Chitinophaga varians: one gene and its partner. The protein of the gene in region 2 binds, or shares a complex with, the protein of the main gene of each other region. Links are inferred from orthologs where the notes say so. Each region holds a gene or a part of one and is shown on either strand. Other genes may lie near its edges.

Region 1 (4,186 bases), on a different replicon or contig from region 2:
TTTGATGATTTTTGACACTTTCGTTCCTGAATTACTCACCTCTGCTGTTTTATGCCCCTACACTTCCGGTTCTATCAACTGGGTTTTTAATGCTTTCTGGCCGGGGAGCAGCCTGCTTCCTGCGAGTCTTTATGCGCTTCGCGCGATATAATCGCCTTGTGTTATCAGGATGCTTTGCAATGTGGTAATGGGAAGCTGGTATGGGAAGGTTGCTTTTTTCGGAAAAACGGTGTTTTTTGATGATTTTTGACATTTTTGCCCTTAAGTTGACCCTTCGTCCTTGTTTAGTCCGTTGTCGTTATGCCAGCGCCCGCCATATAGTAACGTGGACGGCCCTACGGATTTCCGACTCTCCTGGCAGCCCATATATGCAAGAAGCCATTTCATCTGAACAGCGATTCATCTACGACCACGGTCCATTTGTTATTGACATCAGTTCCCCTTCCGGGAAATAAAATAAAACAAGGGTGGAAAGAAACGTTTGAACCAGAGCAATATCCTTTCTTCCCTGGCAATCAGTACCTGTTTTTTTCGTTTACGCATACCTGTGATAATGCGGCGGGCACATTTGTCCACCGGAATACCATGTGCCTGGCCGGGGTCCATTTTGCCAAAGGGGGAGCCGTCGGCGGTGATGGCGGCATAGGTGATAGGTGTTTGGATACGGCCCGGACAAACAATAGTGGTATGCAACTGAGGAATGGGCTGTTCTGTCTGCAGCGTTTCAAAATAGCCTTGGAGCGCATGTTTGGCGGCATTGTAGCCGGAGCGCCAGGGATAGCCCATCAGACCGGCCATGCTGCTGACAACTACGATCTGGCCGTGTTGCTGCTGCTGAAAATAAGGCAGCAGGGCTTTGGTCAGCATTACAGGACCAAAAAAATTGACTTCCATTAATTGACGGATGGCGGATACCTGTGTATCGATCAGTTTGGAGCGTTGGGTCACGCCGGCATTGTTGATCAGTACATCTATCCGGCCATACAGCTGCCAGGCTTTTTTAGCGCCGGCATCGACCTGTTCGGGTTGGGTGATGTCCATGATCAGGATTTCACAGAAAGACGTGTATTGCAGGCATTCCTGCTGCACGGTGGCAAGCGTATCGGCATGCCTGGCGGCGAGGATGAGCCGCGCTTTTTCCTGCGCCAACAAAAGCGCCAGCTGCCGGCCTATACCGGAGCTGGCGCCTGTAATAAAGATCACCTGGTCTTGGTAGGACATAAGGTTGTATTATCCCTTCAGGGGAACCAGTTTAATATTTTTCCATTTCACCTTGATACCGCCGCCGGAGTGGATTTGCAGGGCGATCTGACCATCGATGGAACCGATTTTTTCGTCTTTCAGGGTGATCATTTCATGGCCATTGAGCCAGGTGGTCACCTGATCGCCGTCAACGCGGATTTTCATGGTGTTCCATTCGCCCATTTTCAGGTATTGTTCCTTATCAGCTTCCGGTTTGATCAGCCATCCGCGGCCATAGGACTCATAGATACCGCCGGTATGCATGTTTGGTGGCGCTACTTCGGCCTGCCAGCCGGCAATTTTGGTGCCTTCCAGGGAGGAGTGGAAGAACACGCCGCTGTTGCCATTGGCCTCCTGTTTGAACTGAACGGTCAGTTCGAAATTTTTATATTTTTTGTCGGTGGCAAGATAACCGTATTCTTTATCCGGGCCGCTTTCGCAGACTAATTCACCTTTTTCCACATACCATTTTTCAGTACCGTGTATTTTCCAGCCATCCAGGTTTTTACCATTGAACAGGGATTGGGCTTTTTGTGCAAAAGCGCTGCTGGTGCCCAGTACGAGGGCGGCACCCAATACGAATTTTAAAAAAGACCGCTTCATATAGATTATTGGATTTTTGAGATAAGTTTTAAACGTGGTTCCGTTGTTCACCGGATAAAAAAAGTCCCCCGGTGTTGGCCGGAGGACTCCAATATAATATCTAAATTCCAGATATCTAAATGAGAATGATTAGCGGGCGATGTTTACCGCACGTTTTTCGCGGATAACCGTCACCTTGATCTGACCAGGATATTGCATTTCGGTCTGGATTTTATTCGCGATTTCGAAGGACAGGCGGTCAGCGTCGTTGTCGGACACTTTATCACTTTCAACGATGATACGCAGTTCCCTGCCGGCCTGGATAGCGTAGGCTTTTTCCACGCCTTCGTGAGCGAGGGCCAGGTTTTCCAGGTCTTTGATACGTTGCAGGTAGCTCTGCATGATTTCGCGGCGGGCGCCGGGACGGGCGCCACTGATGGCGTCGCAGGCCTGTACGATCGGGGAAATCACGTATTGCATTTCCATTTCGTCGTGGTGCGCACCGATAGCGTTTACCACGGCGGCGTGTTCGCCGTATTTTTCAGCCAGTTTGGCGCCGAGGAGGGCGTGGCTCAGTTCAGTTTCTTCGTCCGGTACTTTACCGATATCATGCAGCAGGCCGGCGCGTTTGGCGAGCTTCGGGTTGAGGCCCAGTTCCGCAGCCATCACCGCACAGAGGTTAGCTGTTTCCTTGGAGTGCATCAGCAGGTTCTGACCATAGGAAGAGCGGAAACGCATTTTACCTACCAGTCGCACCAGTTCTTTATGCAGGCCATGGATACCCAGTTCGATTACGGTCCTTTCACCGATGTCCATTACCTGTTCTTCCAGTTGTTTCTTGGTTTTTTCTACCACTTCCTCGATACGGGCGGGGTGGATACGGCCGTCCTGTACCAGTCGCTGGAGGGACAGGCGGGCGATTTCACGGCGCAGCGGGTCGAAGGAAGAGAGTACGATGGCTTCAGGGGTGTCGTCCACGATGAGGTCAACGCCTGTAGCCGCCTCAATAGCGCGGATATTACGTCCTTCACGGCCGATGATCTGGCCTTTGATTTCATCACTTTCCAGGGTGAACACGGTGATGGTGTTCTCAATGGTCTGTTCAGCGGCTGTGCGCTGGATGGACTGTATAATAATTTTCTTGGCTTCTTTGTTGGCTTTCAGCTTGGCGTCCTCAATAATTTCCTGGATATGGGACAGCGCCTGGGAGCGGGCTTCCTCTTTCAGGCTTTCCACCAGCTGATGTTTGGCTTCTTCAGCAGTAAGGCCGGCCACTTTTTCAAGGCGGCGGATATGCTCTTCCTGGTGTTTTTCCAGTTCAGTACGCTTAATGGTCACCAGTTCCATCTGGCGGTTCAGCGTTTCCTTGATCGCTTCGTTTTCGTTGATGTGTTTCTGGAGCTGTTCGTTTTTCTGATTAAGGGACAGCTCTTTCTGTTTGATGCGGTTTTCGGACTCGGCTATTTTCTGGTTGCGCTGCATGACTTCTTTCTCATGCTCACTTTTCAATTGCAGGAACTTCTCTTTTGCTTCGAGTAACCTGTCTTTTTTCAGCGTTTCGGCGCTAAGTTGTGCATCTGCGACGATTTTTTTAGCCTGTTGCTCAGCTTCGTCAATTTTTTGCTGTGTGTTTTTGGCAAATATCACCTTACCTAGCACTATTCCTAAGATCAATGCCACTACTGCAGCTATTGTCGTATAAAGTGTAACATCCATATGAATTATTTATACTTGATTTATGTAGTATCCTCATACCCAAGTCACTGCTAAAACGCGACAGGGGCGAGAACTGACCCGCGAAAATACAAAAAAATAGCAGTAAAGCGCGTTTAATACGTGATAATTAGCGAATTAGCTAAGTCATTGTTTAGCAAGGGGTAAAGTGACCTCAGCCCAATGCCTGGTTGATGATTTCTTCCAGCTTTTCCAGTTTCTCCTGCAGAAAGGGAGCAGTAACGGCCTGTGCCTTGCCGCCGCTGGTGCCCGGGTGGGTAGCGTACATAATGAGGGCCATAGCAATATAGTCCTGCTGGTCTTTACCAGCATAGGCAGTCTTAAAATCAACGATTTTCTCATTCACTTCTTTCATAATACGGCGTACCTCTTCCTCCTCTTCCGGACGTATTTTGATCCGGTAAGAGCGGTCAGATACCACAATATTGATAGGAATGAGCTGTTCCATATGTTGAAATTATTTTATGTCAGCCGTTTAGCAAGGCGATACACCGGTCGATCTCTTTGATATACTCATTGATTTTGTTCCGGATTTCCTTTTTAAAGGCTGCGTCTTCTGTTGCTGTGGCGCCTCCCTGGGCGGTGGCTGCGATCTTTGACAGATGCAGTTTGTCCTCCATTGCCTGTA
Region 2 (4,265 bases):
ATGCCATCAGGTACCAGCAAACGGCGCATATCGTTCATAAACCTCAATAACACGTTCAGATTGATGTTGGCCAGGAGAATATCATATGTGCCCGTCACCGCGTCCAGGTTATCAGCCTGCCATACGGTCGTATGTTGGGTATGATTGGTTTGTATATTCTCCAGCGTATTGTTCACCGCCCACTCATCATAATCGATGGCATCGGTTTGCGCAGCCCCCATCATATCAGCCAGAATAGCCAGAATGCCCGTACCAGTCCCGAAATCGAATACTTTCTTTCCTTCAAACGAAAGGTGTTGCATCAACCGTATCATCGAAGAAGTAGTGGCATGATGCCCTGTACCAAACGACATTTTGGGCGTGATCACAATCTCATAGGTTGGCGCCGGCGTAAATGGCGGATGAAAACCGGCCCTGATGCCACAAAATCCATCTACCAGCACAGGCTCAAAATTGCTTTCCCACACTGCATTCCAGTTCGTCTGCTGAATCGTCTCTTTCGTATAGGTTATACCGTAAGATACCAGAATCGACTGCAATAACGCCTCATCAAAGTCAGCTTCCGGAATATAGGCGATCAGTTGGTCCGCTTGCTCCTCAAATCCCTCATAACCTGTATCTGACAGCTGCGCAATCAGCAGGTCGGCCTGTTCAGCGCTGGCCTGCAGCGTAATAGCAATATGTGACATATGCGGCAAATATAATCATTTGCCCGAAACATCCGCCAGCACCGGGAAATAGTAAGAAAATATTTACCATGGGCCAATTTATAACATTTATTATTAATATTACTATATTTGACATATAAAAATTAACCAATATTACCTATGAAAACATTACTGCTCCTGCTCACAGGTATCGCCTGCTCATGGGCCGCCACAGCACAAATAGTGATTAAAGTACAGCCGCCCTCAGAGCCGTTCAGAGACTCCATCGTATATCAGGGAGATAACGCCATCCTTATCTTCGACCGGCAACATCTGCTTGATTACATGATCACTATGGACACCACCCTGCGCAACAACAAAAACAGCAATAAGGTATTCCGTAACATTCAGTTTGCCCGGCTCAACAATAACGACATGGCCAACCACTTCCTGAAAGCCTACTGCTTCGTGGAAGATACGCTCAACAAGGAAATCAGCTTCCGCACAGACAAGATGAACCTGCTATGGGCAGAAGACTGTGGCATCCTGATGCCCTATGTGGAAGAAATATTGCCCGACCTGCTGGCGACCGGCAACCTGAAAATAGTGGAACGGGGCAGCAAAATCGTACAGCCGGCGTACAAACTCATCTTTGAGCCCATTAATAACAACAACTACCGCGTGTTCCGCATGAACAACGGCAAGGAGATTTTCCGGGAAAGCACTTTCTGCGTGGAACAGATCACGCATCGCTAAAAGTCCCGGGGCTGAAGCCCTGGGTTACAATTCAGTTTTTTCTGATAATGGGCTGTTTTGTTTGTGTTTAAGGACATTTAGTGGCGAATAGGGATATATACAGCAACCATTTCATACTTTCTTAAAATGAAAAAGCAGCTACTAGACAGTAGCTGCTTTTTCATTTATCTAATTTCAGTTATAAACTATTCTTCGTCGAAGGTAGGTTCCTGTGGTTTTTCAGGATAGTCCTGACGTTCCGGGCGAGGGCCACGGTCTTCACGGGGACCACGATCTTCACGAGGGCCGCGTCTGTCGCCACGGTCACCGCCGCCGCGCCTGTCGTCGCGAGGGCCACGGTCACGTCTGTCACCACGATCTCCGCGGTCACGGCGTTCGCCGCGATCACCTTCTTCGCGTTCTACATAACCTTCTGGTTTCGGCATCAGTACTTTACGGCTCAGCTTGAACTTACCGGTTTTAGGATCGGTACCGGTGAGTTTCACTTTTACCTTTTCACCTTCAGCCAATACGCCTTCCATTGTTTCGAGACGTTTCCAGGACACTTCGGAGATGTGCAGCAGGCCTTGTTTGCCAGGCATGAACTCTACGAAAGCACCGTAAGGCATAATGGATTTTACTACAGACTCGTACACCTCTCCTACTTCAGGAACGGCCACAATGCCTTTCACCCATGCCACGGCTCTGTCGAGGCCGTCTTTCTGTGCAGAGAAGATGCTTACTTCGCCGGTTTCACCAACTTCTTCGATGTTGATGGTAGTACCGGTTTCGCGTTGGATCTCCTGTATGATTTTACCACCCGGTCCGATCACAGCGCCGATAAATTCGCGGTCGATGATGATCTTCTCCATACGTGGTGCGTGTGGTTTTGGCTCAGGACGGGCAGCAGGTACAGCAGCGTACATGGCTTCCACGATGTGCAGGCGTCCTTTCTTGGCCTGGGCCAGTGCAGAGCGCATTACATCCATGCTGAGGCCATCCACTTTGATGTCCATCTGGATGCCCACGATACCGTCACGGGTACCGGTTACTTTAAAGTCCATATCACCGAGGTGGTCTTCATCACCCAGGATGTCGGTCAGTACCGCCCATTTGCCATCAGAAGCACGGGAGATAAGGCCCATTGCCACGCCGGAAACGTGTTTCGGCAGTGGAACACCTGCGTCCATCAGTGCCAGTGAACCGGCACATACGGTAGCCATGGAGGAGGAACCGTTAGACTCAAGGATATCGGACACTACACGTACAGTGTAAGGGTATTCGGAACCAGGCATCATTTGCTTCAGGGAGCGCATGGCCAGGTTACCGTGCCCTACTTCACGACGGCCGGGGCCGCGCATCATTTTCACCTCACCGGTGGAGAATGGCGGGAAGTTGTAGTGCAGGATGAATTTAACGTAATTGGAGACAGCAGCGCTTTCGATCAGCAGCTCATCTTCCGGAGTACCCAGGGTAACCGTAGTGAGAGACTGGGTTTCACCGCGGGTGAACAGGGCAGAACCGTGCGGGGAAGGCAGAATGTCTGTTTCCATCGCCAGCGGACGTACCTGGTCCAGAGAACGGCCATCCAGGCGGACAGACTCGTCCAGGATCATGTTACGGATCACTTCTTTTTCCAGCGCGTGGAAATATTCACCTACCAGTGGCGCATCTTCTTCCGGCAGTTCACCGAGGCTTTCTTTCAGCTCGTCAGCGATCTTTTTGAACGCATCGCTGCGGTCATGCTTGGCAGAAGCGGATTTCGCTACCTGGTAAATTTTATCTTTCGCAAAAGCGGTCACTTTTGCTTTCAGCTCTTCGTTTTGATGAGGCTGTGCGAATTCACGTTTGCCTTTCACGCCTTTCAGGTCGCGCAGTTCTTCCTGGGCTTTAACCTGTATTTTGATAGCGGCATGTGCAGCTTCAATAGCAGCGATCAGGTCTTCTTCCTGGCATTCCTTGCTTTCGCCTTCCACCATCATGATGTTCTTTTCAGTAGCACCAATGATGAAGTCCATGTCGGCTTTCGCCAGATCAGAACGGTTAGGGTTGATCACATATTTACCTTCGATGCGCGCAACGCGTACTTCGGAGATGATTTCCTGGATGGGAACGTCAGAAACTGCCAGTGCAGCAGATGCAGCCAGACAGGCCAATGCGTCCGGCATTACTTCAGCATCGGAAGAGATGAGTGTAACCAGTACCTGTACTTCGCAGAGATAGTTGTCGGGGAACAGGGGACGTAATGCACGGTCAATCAGGCGGGAGATCAGGACCTCAGAATCGGATAGTCTGCCTTCGCGTTTGAAAAAAGATCCGGGTATGCGGCCGGCAGAAGCAAATTTTTCCTGGTAGTCAACAGTAAGCGGGAAAAAAGACTGGCCGGGTTTAGGTTCTTTATTCGCTACCACCGTGGCCAGCAGAATTGCATTCCCCAAACGCACCGTTACCGCGCCGTCAGCCTGACGGGCCAACTTGCCGGTCTCGATGGTCACGATACGACCGTCTCCTATATCGAATTTCACTGAGATAGGTGTCAGATTCATAAAAAAGTGAGGATTAATTAGATAACGTTATCCATTTACAATCACAAGGATAACAAAACGTATACATACAAAAAAACTATTCCCAACATAAAAGTTGGGAATAGCGCTATAATTAAGTCATGGTTACTTCCTGATACCTAACTTCTCAATGAGGGCACGATAGCCGGTGAGGTTGGTTTTAGACAGATAAGCGAGCAGACGCTTTCTCTGACCTACCATTTTCATCAGACCACGATGAGTGGAGAAATCTTTTTTGTTTTGTTTCAGGTGACCGGAAATGCTGTTGATACGCTCAGTCAGCAGGGCAATTTGCGCTTCCACGGAGCCTGTATTTTTC

What was found. The genes of interacting proteins can lie anywhere in the genome.
Region 1: HGH92_RS17655 (region 2) and rny share a complex: the UniProt entries of both Bacillus subtilis proteins name them as parts of the possible RNA degradosome complex. The link is inferred for Chitinophaga varians from one-to-one orthologs.

Annotation. Positions count from the first base shown.
Region 1 is NZ_JABAIA010000001.1:2,002,285-2,006,470, reverse strand. The notes cover bases 1,258-4,186. They hold rny (ribonuclease Y), read right to left. Parts: upstream 3,541-4,186; coding sequence 1,975-3,540; downstream 1,258-1,974. Other genes in these bases: HGH92_RS08070 (hypothetical protein), read right to left, coding at 4,026-4,186; HGH92_RS08075 (cell division protein ZapA), read right to left, coding at 3,713-4,006; HGH92_RS08085 (DUF1080 domain-containing protein), read right to left, coding at 1,258-1,845. Outside these bases: HGH92_RS08095 (hypothetical protein), read right to left, coding at 1-39; HGH92_RS08090 (SDR family oxidoreductase), read right to left, coding at 433-1,221; more of HGH92_RS08085, read right to left, coding at 1,231-1,257. UniProt on the Bacillus subtilis protein: Endoribonuclease that initiates mRNA decay. Initiates the decay of all SAM-dependent riboswitches, such as yitJ riboswitch. Involved in processing of the gapA operon mRNA, it cleaves between cggR and gapA.
Region 2 is NZ_JABAIA010000002.1:747,104-751,368, reverse strand. Bases 1,259-4,265 are described here. They hold HGH92_RS17655 (polyribonucleotide nucleotidyltransferase), read right to left. Parts: upstream 3,929-4,265; coding sequence 1,589-3,928; downstream 1,259-1,588. Other genes in these bases: rpsO (30S ribosomal protein S15), read right to left, coding at 4,052-4,265; HGH92_RS17660 (hypothetical protein), read left to right, coding at 1,259-1,403. In the rest of the region: prmA (50S ribosomal protein L11 methyltransferase), read right to left, coding at 1-689; more of HGH92_RS17660, read left to right, coding at 828-1,258. UniProt on the Bacillus subtilis protein: Involved in mRNA degradation. Catalyzes the phosphorolysis of single-stranded polyribonucleotides processively in the 3'- to 5'-direction. Necessary for competence development in Bacillus subtilis.